Linked DNA regions of Draconibacterium halophilum. The protein of the gene in region 1 binds, or shares a complex with, the protein of each later gene. Links are inferred from orthologs where the notes say so. Each region holds a gene or a part of one and is shown in the gene's direction. Other genes may lie near its edges.

The links. The genes of interacting proteins can lie anywhere in the genome.
Region 2: the proteins of gcvH (region 1) and G0Q07_RS03240 are in contact, whole or in part, in a crystal structure (PDB 3A7A), measured with the Escherichia coli proteins. The link is inferred for Draconibacterium halophilum from one-to-one orthologs.

The regions. Positions count from the first base shown.
Region 1 is NZ_CP048409.1:150,106-155,779, reverse strand. Bases 1-2,817 are described here. They hold gcvH (glycine cleavage system protein GcvH), read left to right. Parts: upstream 1-1,127; coding sequence 1,128-1,508; downstream 1,509-2,817. Other genes in these bases: G0Q07_RS00430 (adenosylcobalamin-dependent ribonucleoside-diphosphate reductase), read right to left, coding at 1,620-2,817; tsaE (tRNA (adenosine(37)-N6)-threonylcarbamoyltransferase complex ATPase subunit type 1 TsaE), read right to left, coding at 461-883; G0Q07_RS00445 (alanine dehydrogenase), read right to left, coding at 1-353. Outside these bases: more of G0Q07_RS00430, read right to left, coding at 2,818-4,172; G0Q07_RS20120 (3-deoxy-D-manno-octulosonic acid transferase), read right to left, coding at 4,486-5,061; G0Q07_RS20115 (3-deoxy-D-manno-octulosonic acid transferase), read right to left, coding at 5,034-5,674. UniProt on the Escherichia coli protein: The glycine cleavage system catalyzes the degradation of glycine. The H protein shuttles the methylamine group of glycine from the P protein to the T protein.
Region 2 is NZ_CP048409.1:823,465-828,622, forward strand. The notes cover bases 817-3,725. They hold G0Q07_RS03240 (lipoate--protein ligase), read left to right. Parts: upstream 817-1,751; coding sequence 1,752-2,699; downstream 2,700-3,725. Other genes in these bases: G0Q07_RS03230 (helix-turn-helix domain-containing protein), read right to left, coding at 817-1,030; G0Q07_RS03235 (hypothetical protein), read right to left, coding at 1,119-1,538; G0Q07_RS03245 (TrpB-like pyridoxal phosphate-dependent enzyme), read right to left, coding at 2,769-3,725. Outside these bases: more of G0Q07_RS03230, read right to left, coding at 32-816; more of G0Q07_RS03245, read right to left, coding at 3,726-4,145; ybaK (Cys-tRNA(Pro) deacylase), read left to right, coding at 4,790-5,158. UniProt on the Escherichia coli protein: Catalyzes both the ATP-dependent activation of exogenously supplied lipoate to lipoyl-AMP and the transfer of the activated lipoyl onto the lipoyl domains of lipoate-dependent enzymes.

The DNA.
Region 1 (5,674 bases):
TGGTTGCCGCGCAGGGCATCAATTTCATCGCAATCAAAAGGTGCGATGCGTAAAATAATGTCGCACTGAAAAGATTCTTCTTTTGTTTCAACAATAGTAGCTCCGGCTTTTTGGTAATCTTCATTGGTGTAGCTGGCTGATTTTCCGGCGTCGCGTTCAATTAAAATTTCATGGCCGTAAGAAACCAGTAAATCAACAGCTTGCGGCGATAAAGGGACCCGGTATTCAACTTTGGATAAATCGGAAGGAACGCCAATTTTCATTTTTCTGCCCTTGCTTTTTACCTCCAACATCTCCTCTTTGGGCAGAAGCATGGTTTTTGGTATCGATACCTTTTCTTTTGCTTTTTCCATGGTTGGAATTTATGTATAATTCTGATGAATTCAACAGCACCAATTTACAAGCAAAAGGGGAGTTTTCAAAAAAAAATAAGTCGGAAGTAGAATGTGGTATTCAGAAACTAAATTTCCTGCGCTGTTATCAGGCGCGTATCATCTTCCTGAACTTCAATTTTTACCTCAACCATTTTCTCCGGAAGCAGCGGTTCAATCATTTCCGGCCATTCAATCAGACAGTAACTTCCGCTGTAAATGTAGTCTTCGTAACCCAGGTCGAACGCTTCTTCAATAGCTGCTATCCGGTAAAAGTCGAAATGAAAAATGGATTCAAGATCGGCGGTGTTGTATTCGTTTATCAGCGCAAAAGTAGGACTGGTAACGTTGTCGTCCGATCCCAGTGCCCGGCAAATCGATTGGATGAAGGTTGTTTTGCCAGCCCCCATTTTTCCGTAAAATGCAAACACACGGTCGTCACTAAATGCTGTAATTAACTCCTTTGCAGCAATTTTAAGCTCTTCGGGCGAATTGATCTTTTTTGAATACATTTGTTGTAACAATTTTTGCAATTATACAAAAAGCACCACATATTTTAGACCCCTGAAAACAAAATGCGATAAAAATCACGTAAATGCATGGGCGTAAGGGGTATGTTTTTCAGTAAAATGTTTTAATTTTGGCAAAAATCATGAATAATTTTTCAATGTGAAGTACGCCAGGCGAATTTGAAAGAAAGACAAATGTAAAGGCAAGTTTCATCCGATACGATTTAAATAATTAAAAACTAAAAATATGAATATTCCAGCTGATTTGAAATATACGCAAGACCACGAATGGGTACGTGTTGAGGGAGATGTGGCTGTTGTTGGTGTTACTGATTTTGCTCAGGGAGAATTGGGCGACGTTGTGTTTGTTGAAATTGAAACGGAAGGTGAAACGTTAGACAAAGGCGAAACTTTTGGAACAGTTGAGGCAGTGAAAACGGTTTCTGATCTGTTTATGCCGGTTGGAGGAGAAGTTACTGAGTTTAACGAAGATTTGGCCGACGATCCGGAATTGGTAAACAAAGATCCTTATGAAAAAGGGTGGATGGTTAAAATTAAAGTGGCTGATGCATCAGAACTAGATAGTTTAATGGATGCCGATGCTTACAAAGCAATGATAGAAGCTTAAGAGATTTTATAGTAGATGTAAATGCCTCATCGTTTTTCGGTGGGGCATTTTTTGTGCAAAAAAAACCGGAATCGATATCGATTCCGGTTTTGTATAGTTTGTTCGAATTTATTATCCGCATTTTGAGCAGCCACAAGACAGGCAGGTCAAACAGCCTTCCTGGTATACTACATCGTCAGATCCACATTCGCCACATTTTGCATCATCAGCAATTGTTCCGTCCGGAATGTATTTCTTCAGTGCACGTGCAACTCCTGCTTTCCACGAGTTAATGGTTTCGTTATCCAATTGCAGACTGGTTACCAGCTCAACAATTTTATGAATGGGCATGCCGTGGCGCAAGGTTCCCGAAATTAATTTGGCATAATTCCAGAATACCGGATTGAATTTGTGCGACAAACCTTCAATAGTGGTTTTGTAACCACGTTTGTTGATGTATTGGAAATCGTAACGCGAATCTTCACCTTCCCAGCTTTTAATAATATAACCTTTGGTTATCGAGCGAGGCAGTAAAATTCCATCTTCGTCGTCGTGCAAACCAGTGAAAATCTCGTAAGGTTTGCCATCCATTAATCCAATAAAAGCAATCCACTTTTCCTTATTATTTTGGAAACGTACAACGTCGGCTTCCAGCTTGTCAGGACGGTTTAGCGGAAATGAGCCGTCTTCTGTTTTTTTCTTGTTATCATCGTTTGATATAAGAACGCCCGAGCGTGAGCCATCGCGATAAACGGTAACTCCTTTACAACCGCTCTTCCAGGCTTGGAAATACAAGTCTCCAACCAACTCTTCTTTTACATCGGCAGGCAGGTTAATGGTAACCGAAATCGAGTGGTCTACCCATTTCTGGATTTTTCCCTGCATCCGAACTTTGTTCAGCCAGTCAACATCGTTTGATGTAGCTTTGTAATAGGGCGACTCCATAACCAACTTATCCAATTCTTCCTGAGCGTATTTGCGAGTGGTATCGTAGCCATTCGCTTTCATCCAGGTTTTAAAGTGATGATGAAAAACTATGTACTCTTCCCAGTGATCGCCAATATCATCAATAAAATCAACACGAACATTTTTGTCGTTTGGATTTACTTTTCGGCGGCGTTTGTACACAGGAAGGAAAACAGGTTCGATGCCTGATGTTGTTTGTGTCATCAAACTGGTTGTTCCGGTTGGTGCTATGGTTAACAAAGCAATATTTCTACGGCCGTATTTTACCATTTTTTCGTAAAGACCATTATCTGCATCTTTAATACGGTTGATCAGCGGATTGTTCTTTTCACGCTCTGCATCGTAAATAGAAAAAGCTCCACGATCTTTTGCCAGGTGTACCGATGAACGGTAAGCTTCAATGGCAATAGTTTTATGAATTTCTTCTGAGAAGTCAGTTGCATTGTCGCTACCATAGCGTAATCCTAATGCCGCCAGCATGTCGCCTTCGGCAGTAATACCAATTCCGGTACGGCGGCCTTCTTCGGCTTTGCGACGGATGCTTTCCCAAAGATTTTTTTCTGTGAATTTAATATCTTCTGCTTCAGGATCATCTTCAACCTTTTCTATAATGGCATCAATTTTTTCCAGTTCAAGATCGATAATGTCGTCCATAATGCGCTGTGCATAATGGATGTGTTCTTTGAACAATTCGAAATTGAACTTCGCATCTTTCGAGAATGGATTTTCTACGTATGAGTATAAGTTGATTGCTAATAAGCGGCAGCTATCGTAAGGACACAACGGGATTTCGCCACAAGGATTGGTAGAAACTGTGCGGTAACCGAGGTCGGCATAACAATCCGGCACCGATTCTTTAATAATCGTATCCCAGAAAAGAATTCCGGGCTCAGCCGATTTCCAGGCATTTTTTACAATTTTTTTCCAAATTTTACCTGCATCGGTGCTTTTGGTGTAATGCGCTTTACCATTGATTGGGTATTGCTGCGTATAAGGTGTTCCTGATTCAACGGCCTGCATAAAATCATCCTGGATTTTTACCGATACGTTGGCTCCGGTTACTTTGCCATGTTCCATTTTAGCATCGATAAAACTTTCCGAGTCCGGGTGTTTTATCGAAACGGAAAGCATAAGTGCACCACGGCGTCCGTCCTGAGCAACTTCGCGTGTTGAGTTCGAGTAGCGCTCCATGAACGGAACGATTCCGGTTGATGTTAAAGCCGAGTTTTTTACCGGCGAACCTTTAGGACGAATATGTGACAGGTCATGACCCACTCCTCCGCGGCGTTTCATCAATTGCACCTGTTCCTGGTCAATTTTCATAATCCCACCATACGAATCGGAATCACCATCGTTGCCAACAACAAAACAGTTGGATAGTGACGCTATTTGATAGTCGTTTCCAATGCCGGTCATTGGTCCTCCTTGTGGAACAATATGTTTGAAATCTTTTAAAACGCCATAAATTTCGTCTTCGGTTAAAGGGTTTGGGTAGCGTTCTTCAATGCGTGCGATTTCTTTTGCAAGTCGATGGTGCATGTCGTCCGGTGTTAGCTCAAAAATATTTCCGAACGAATCTTTAAGGGCGTACTTGTTCACCCAAACTCTTGCTGCCAAATCGTCTCCACTGAAGTACTCGAGCGAGGCGTTTACTGCTTCATCCTGAGAGTAAATTTTTTTGCCTGCCGGGGCTTTTACGGATACTTCGTTTACTGCCATTTTTTTCCTGTAAGTGTATTAAATATTATAAGAATGTATATTCGAATTTCTTAGATGTCCATCACAACAAATTGTGTAATGCAAGATAGGACAGAAAACAAATATTTAGAATTTATTTGAGGCTTAATTAATTAAAAGTTATCAACTTTGATTTGTTATGAGGCAGTGGCACAGGAGGATAGGTGTTTGATAGTCGAAAAAAGTTTACCAAAACTGAAAATTTGTATTGTACGATGGAGATTTTTGTTAACAGAATATTACTTGTAAAAATTCAATTTTTCGAAGAATATTTTGCCAACAAAAAGCGTGCTGCTTATTCCTTTTTGTTAAAAACTTTATTTATGATAATTTTTGTAGAGCCCACATTATTTTCTATGTATTTTTTACAGATTTCTGAAGCTTTTTGCAGGCTCTTTTTGTCGTTAAGGAGCCTATTCAGTAAAGCTTCCAGCTCCGAAAAATTTTGAATTGGGAATGCTCCTTTTTCGTTTACCAGATCAACAGCTTCTTTAAATTTGAGGTAATTGGGGCCAAATAAAACAGGCAGCTTAAAAGTGGCAGCTTCCAAAATATTGTGAATCCCAACACCAAAGCCACCGCCTATGTATGCAATGTTTCCGTACTGGTATAACGATGATAAAATACCAATGGAATCAATTATTAACACATCGTAGGTATCGATATCGGAAATATCGGCTTTACTGAAACAAATCGCCCGTTTTTTTAACAATTCCTGAATTCTGTTGATATTTGCGGGTGCAACCTCGTGCGGAGCAATAATGTACTTCACATTACTGTTGTTGTTAATAAACGCTGCAAGCAGCTCTTCATCGGGTTTCCAGGTGCTTCCTGCAATAAGGGTTACGTTTTCTCCCTTAAACTTTTCCACAATCTCAAATTTTTTTGCACCTCGGGCAATTTCTGCCACGCGATCGAAACGGGTATCGCCTGAAATGGTGAAATGTTTAATGCCGATCTGTTCAAGAAGTTTGGCTGAGGTTTCGTTCTGTATAAAAATGTGCTCGAAACTGTGTAGTATTTTTTTGTACCATTTTCCCCAGGGGTAGATTTAAAAAACTGCTGGGTTTCTCTGAAAATAGCCGAGATAATATACAATGGAATCTCCTGTGTTTTGAGTTCCGTAATGTAGTTGTACCAGAATTCGTACTTTACAAAGAATACTTTTTTGGGACGAACCAGACGAATAAAATCCTGTGCATTCGTTTTGGTATCCATTGGTAAATACGAAACAATATCAGCACCTTCATAGTTTTTCCGGATTTCGTAGCCCGATGGCGAAAAGAAAGTTAGTATTATCTTGTAGTTGGGATACTGTTTTTTTATTTCCTCCAGTACCGGTCGTCCCTGCTCAAATTCGCCCAGCGAAGCACAATGAAACCAAATGTACGAGGCATTTTTGTCGACAGCCGAACGAAGCTGCGCTTTCCAGTTTTTACGCCCGGCAACAAACAGTTTTGCCTTCTTGTTAAACAAAGCCGCAA
Region 2 (5,158 bases), 670 kb from region 1 along the record:
CCGTCGGTTGACGGGTGGTTTTTTTATGCCGTCAGGAATTTAGTATTTCTCGTCTCGACTTTACTTTAAGCTTTGAAAATATATTGTTAACATGAGATTTTACAGTACTAAGGCTAATACTCAACTCATCGGATATTTCTTTGTTTGATTTGCCTTTTTGAAGCATGGTGTAAATGTTTCTCTCCTGAATGGTTAGTTCCTGAAGTACATTTTTTGATGGTTTTTTTAATAGCCTTGAAATGAAACTCATCGATAAAACTCCGAGTAGCAGCCCTGAAATTCCAAATAGTGCAGGATAATAGTTCCTGTTTCGCTTTATATATACTTTCTTTCTAAATTCATTGAAATAAGGAGATCGTTCTTTTTCCCATTTTTCAAGAAAACGGATGTAGAAATCAGGATTAGTTTCAACATGAAACTCGAAATTACTCTTGTAAATGGCATAGAGGGCCACCAAAGGGAAGCTGCAGGTATCAGCAAATTGTCGTAATTTTTCGTACAACGCGTTTTCTACAAGTTCACGCTTTAAAAATGATCTGCTAAAACTCACGGTGTCAAAAAACAAAGCTATTTTATCGACTTCAGTTAATTGCCGGCTTTCAGGAGAATTTTTAATATCCACATTCCCAAACAAGGTCTCGGAAGGCTTGCAGTTAAAGAAGATATCTGACTCGCTATTGGCAATTAAGAAAATGTGGTTTTCATCTTTTCCACCAATAATTAGTGATGCCGGAGGATCTCCTTTTTTTGAAAGATGCAGACGGTACAATCGATTATCAGCTGGAAGATAAGTGGTCATGAACGAAAACTTTCCATTCTTATCAATCTCAGCCCTATCAATAATCATTTGGTTCGACATGGTGTTTAATTGATCGAAACCGGAGATCAAAGAAAGGTAAACAATCCGGTTCCAGGTAGTATCAACATTCAGTTTCCCTTCAATACGGTCTGCATTTGATTTTAGTGAAGCAAAGGATAAAAATGTAATGATTAAATAGAAATATTTTACCTGTTTACATTTGCTGATCATCTCGAACTCTTTGATTTTTCATTTTGCGTATTCGAAGATTGTTGATTGCGAAATGTTACTACCCCAAACGTATGATTAGGTATAATTTTTATAGTCCATACACCCGATAATGCATTTCGTTGCATAATCTCTCCGCTAACACGTTCAGTACATTCTTTCTTTTGTGCACCTTTATCATCTGTTTTAAGCGTAACAGAAGTTTCTTTATCCTTTGTTGTTCCGGTTGAGAAAACACCCTTTTTCCTTCCACGGGGTCATATATTTCGATTTTAATACTCCCTTTTTCAACGTTTGCATCAATGTCTAAGTTAAAATAACAACCTTCTTCCGTCACTTCAACCTGAAGTTCCCGGGTTTCAGAGCTGCCATTTAATCTGATCGAATTATTTGTTCTAACCAAAGTGAGTTCCTGAGCCTCTCCCTCTTGGTTCTGAATTGTTTGTGCATTGATTGGTCCCACGAACAAAAGGAAAATAATAATTCCAAAAAATACGTGTGTTGTTTTCATCTTAATTAATTTTATGATTTGACGAAACAAATCTACAGGAAGCAAGTTGTTAAGTTAATTTTTTTTGGTTTGAAATAAGAACGAAGAAAGTTGGAAAAAATGATGAGGAACCTTTAATTCTTGTAGTTTTCATCCGTTAATAATATTTTATACAAAAGAATGTTCCATTTTGTAACTTACATTTTGTAAATCGCAAAATGTAAAAATTTAAATATGCTTTGTATCGTACTTAAAAACAACAATCCTTTCTACTGCCTGGCTACCGAAGAGTACCTGTTAAAGAATTTCGATGATGATATTTTTATGCTTTGGCAAAGCGATAAAACGGTTGTGGTAGGTAAACACCAAAACGCGCTGGGCGAAGTAAATTACCGCTATGTGCGCGAAAACGATATAACTGTTGCACGCCGTATTTCGGGTGGGGGAACCGTTTATCACGATGCAGGAAATGTAAATTTTGCCTTTATTAAAAATGTTAAAAGTCCGGCAGAGATTTCATTTAAACAGTTTACGGAACCCGTTGTGGAAGCACTTGCCCAACTGGATATTGAAGCCACAACATCCGGGAGAAACGATTTGCTGATTAAAGGGTTAAAGATATCGGGAAATGCAGAGCATGTTTTTAAAAATCGTGTCTTGCATCATGGTACCTTGTTGTTTAACTCCGATCTGGAAAACCTGGGAAATAGTATAAAAGTTATCCCCGGGAAATACACAAGCAAAGCGGTGCAGTCGAACCGAAGCAAAGTGGCTAATATTGCTCCGTTCCTGAAAAACGAACTGGATATTGAGGCATTTATAGATTTTCTGATTAACGTGCAATTGAAAAAGGATGGCGCTGAAAGTTATACGATTTCTGCAGATGATGAGGAAGCCATAAAAAAGCTGGTTGACGAAAAATTCACAACCTGGGACTGGCGTTGGGGCTACTCGCCAAAATACACTTTTACCAATAAGGCGGGAATTGACGGACGGACACTGGAAATCTATTTAGAAGTGAAGAAGGGCCATATTGAAAACGCCAACCTACATGGCAATTATTTTGTTGAACCTTACGCTACTGAATTATCTGCTTTGTTGCTTGGGAAACCACACTTCTATGAGGATATTCGCGATTTAATGGGAACTGATAACGAAGAGTTGATTTATGCTTTTTTCTAAAAGGAGTAAAGAAAAAGCGCACCACAAAACTGCAGTGCGCCATTCCAATATTCTAATTCTCCAATCTTCCTATTTTGGTAATGGGTATCCTTCAAGTTTTTTCAGGTTAGCTGCAATTTCCGATTCCGGATATTCGTAATCGTGCAATTCACCACCTATGTATTTGTTGTAACCAACAAGGTCCATCAAACCATGACCGCTAAAGTTGAACAGGATTGTTTTCTCTTTTCCTTCTTCTTTGGCTTTTTTAGCCTCGCGGATGGTAGCAGCAATGGCGTGTGTTGTTTCCGGCGCAGGAATAATACCTTCAGTTTTGGCAAACAATAATCCGGCCTCGAAACATTCGCTTTGGTGAACAGCTACCGCATCCATTAAACCATCTCGCAAGGCAGCACTTACCAGCGGCGCCATTCCGTGGTATCGTAAACCACCTGCATGAATTGGTGCGGGAACAAAGTTGTGACCCAGGCTGTTCATCGCCAAAAGCGGAGTCATTTGTGCCACATCGCCGTTATCGTAAATAAAGGGTGCTTTTGTTAAAGTTGGGCAGCTCGATGGTTCTGCTCCGATAATCTGGATGTCGGCACCATGAATTTTGTCGTACATAAACGGAAACGAGAGTCCGGCGAAGTTACTACCTCCACCACAGCAGCCAATAACTACATCAGGGTTTTTAATGCCCACTTTTGCCAGCTGTTTTTTGGCTTCCAAACCAATTATAGTTTGGTGCAACATTACGTGGTTCAACACCGAACCCAACGAGTAACGAGTACCTCCGGTAGGATCGGTAACAGCTGCTTCAACGGCTTCTGAAATAGCAATTCCCAAACTTCCCGGTGTATCAGGAAACTGTGCTAAAATATCACGTCCGGCTTGTGTTTCGGTACTTGGACTTGCAATACACTTGCCGCCCCAGGTTTCCATCATCATCTTACGGAAAGGTTTCTGATCGAAACTGACACGAACCATAAAAACTTTGCATTCAATGCCGCCCAATTGTGCACAGGCATAAGAAAGTGCCGATCCCCACTGGCCGGCTCCGGTTTCGGTGGTAAGTTTTTTAATTCCAAACTCTTTGTTGTACCAGGCTTGCGCCACAGCTGTATTGGGTTTATGACTACCGGCAGGCGAAACACCTTCGTTTTTATAATAGATCTTTGCCGGAGTTCCCAGTGCTTCTTCCAGTTCGTAAGCACGAATTAGCGGACTTGGTCGCCACTGTACCAGAATCTCGCGAATTCCTTCAGGAATATCAATCCAGCGCTCTTGGCTAACTTCCTGCTCAATCAGGTTCATCGGAAAAACCGGAGCCAGCATCTCCGGGCCTACAGGATTTCCATCAGGGCCAAGTGGTGGGTTTAATGGCGATGGCAGATCGGGAGCCAGGTTATACCATTGTTTGGGCATCTCCGATTCTTCGAGAAAGATCTTTTTTTGACGTGTCATAATCTGTTATTTTATTGGTTTATGTATGCATTTTTTAGATTCCTCACTAGGTTCGGAGTGACAAGCTTTTATAGAGCGAAGGAGTTTAGCAGGCGGCAAACCGCCTGCTAAACTCCCAAAAACACGAAGTAAAATGTCATTCCGAGCAAAGCGAGGAATCTATTCCTTTTCCTTATCAGCCCAAAAAAATAAAAAGGGATTTGCCACACGCTTGCAGCAAATCCCTTTTCAGTTTATAGCAGAAAAAAATAAGCAGCATCTCGTGTTTCCATTTTCACGTTACGCCAGTGCCATTCTTTTCCGTATATGTTATTCTTGTACATCTATTTATATCAACAGTACGTAAAGCTAATTAATATTTTATTTTGAAAAAATATTTCAGATTCTTTAACGCTTGCTGAGTGCAGAGATATTGGGTTTTTATTGGATTTGAATGTCTGCAAATAATCACAATCAGGACGTCACCCTGAACTTGTTTCAGGGTCTTTTTTTCAAATCGCTTGAAATTAAATGTGAAAGATGCTGAAACGAGTTCAGCATGACGGACTACCTACTAAACTTGACATAAAAGGGATATTTTTATTGGATTGTTCATTTGCCCAGGCGAGTAAATTTTTCAACTTTTGTGCTCAAATTATTTTGCAATGAAGAAAACAAATGCTGCCCGTTTACTCGACAGCAAAAAGATTTCGTACGACTTGGTTGAATACCATGTTGATGAGGCTGATTTGAGTGCTGCTCATGTTGCAGAGTCGTTGGGGCAGAATGTTGAGCAGGTTTTTAAAACGCTGGTTCTTCGAGGTAAAAAAACGAGTGTGTTTGTGGCTGTAATTCCCGGAGCTGCTGAGCTAAATCTGAAAAAATCTGCAAAAGTATCGGGAAATAAAAGTGTAGAAATGGTGTTGATGAAAGAGCTGCTGGGGCTAACCGGATACATTCGTGGCGCTTGTTCGCCAATGGCTATGAAAAAACCTTACCCTATTTATGTTCATAAAACTTGCTTGAATTTCGAA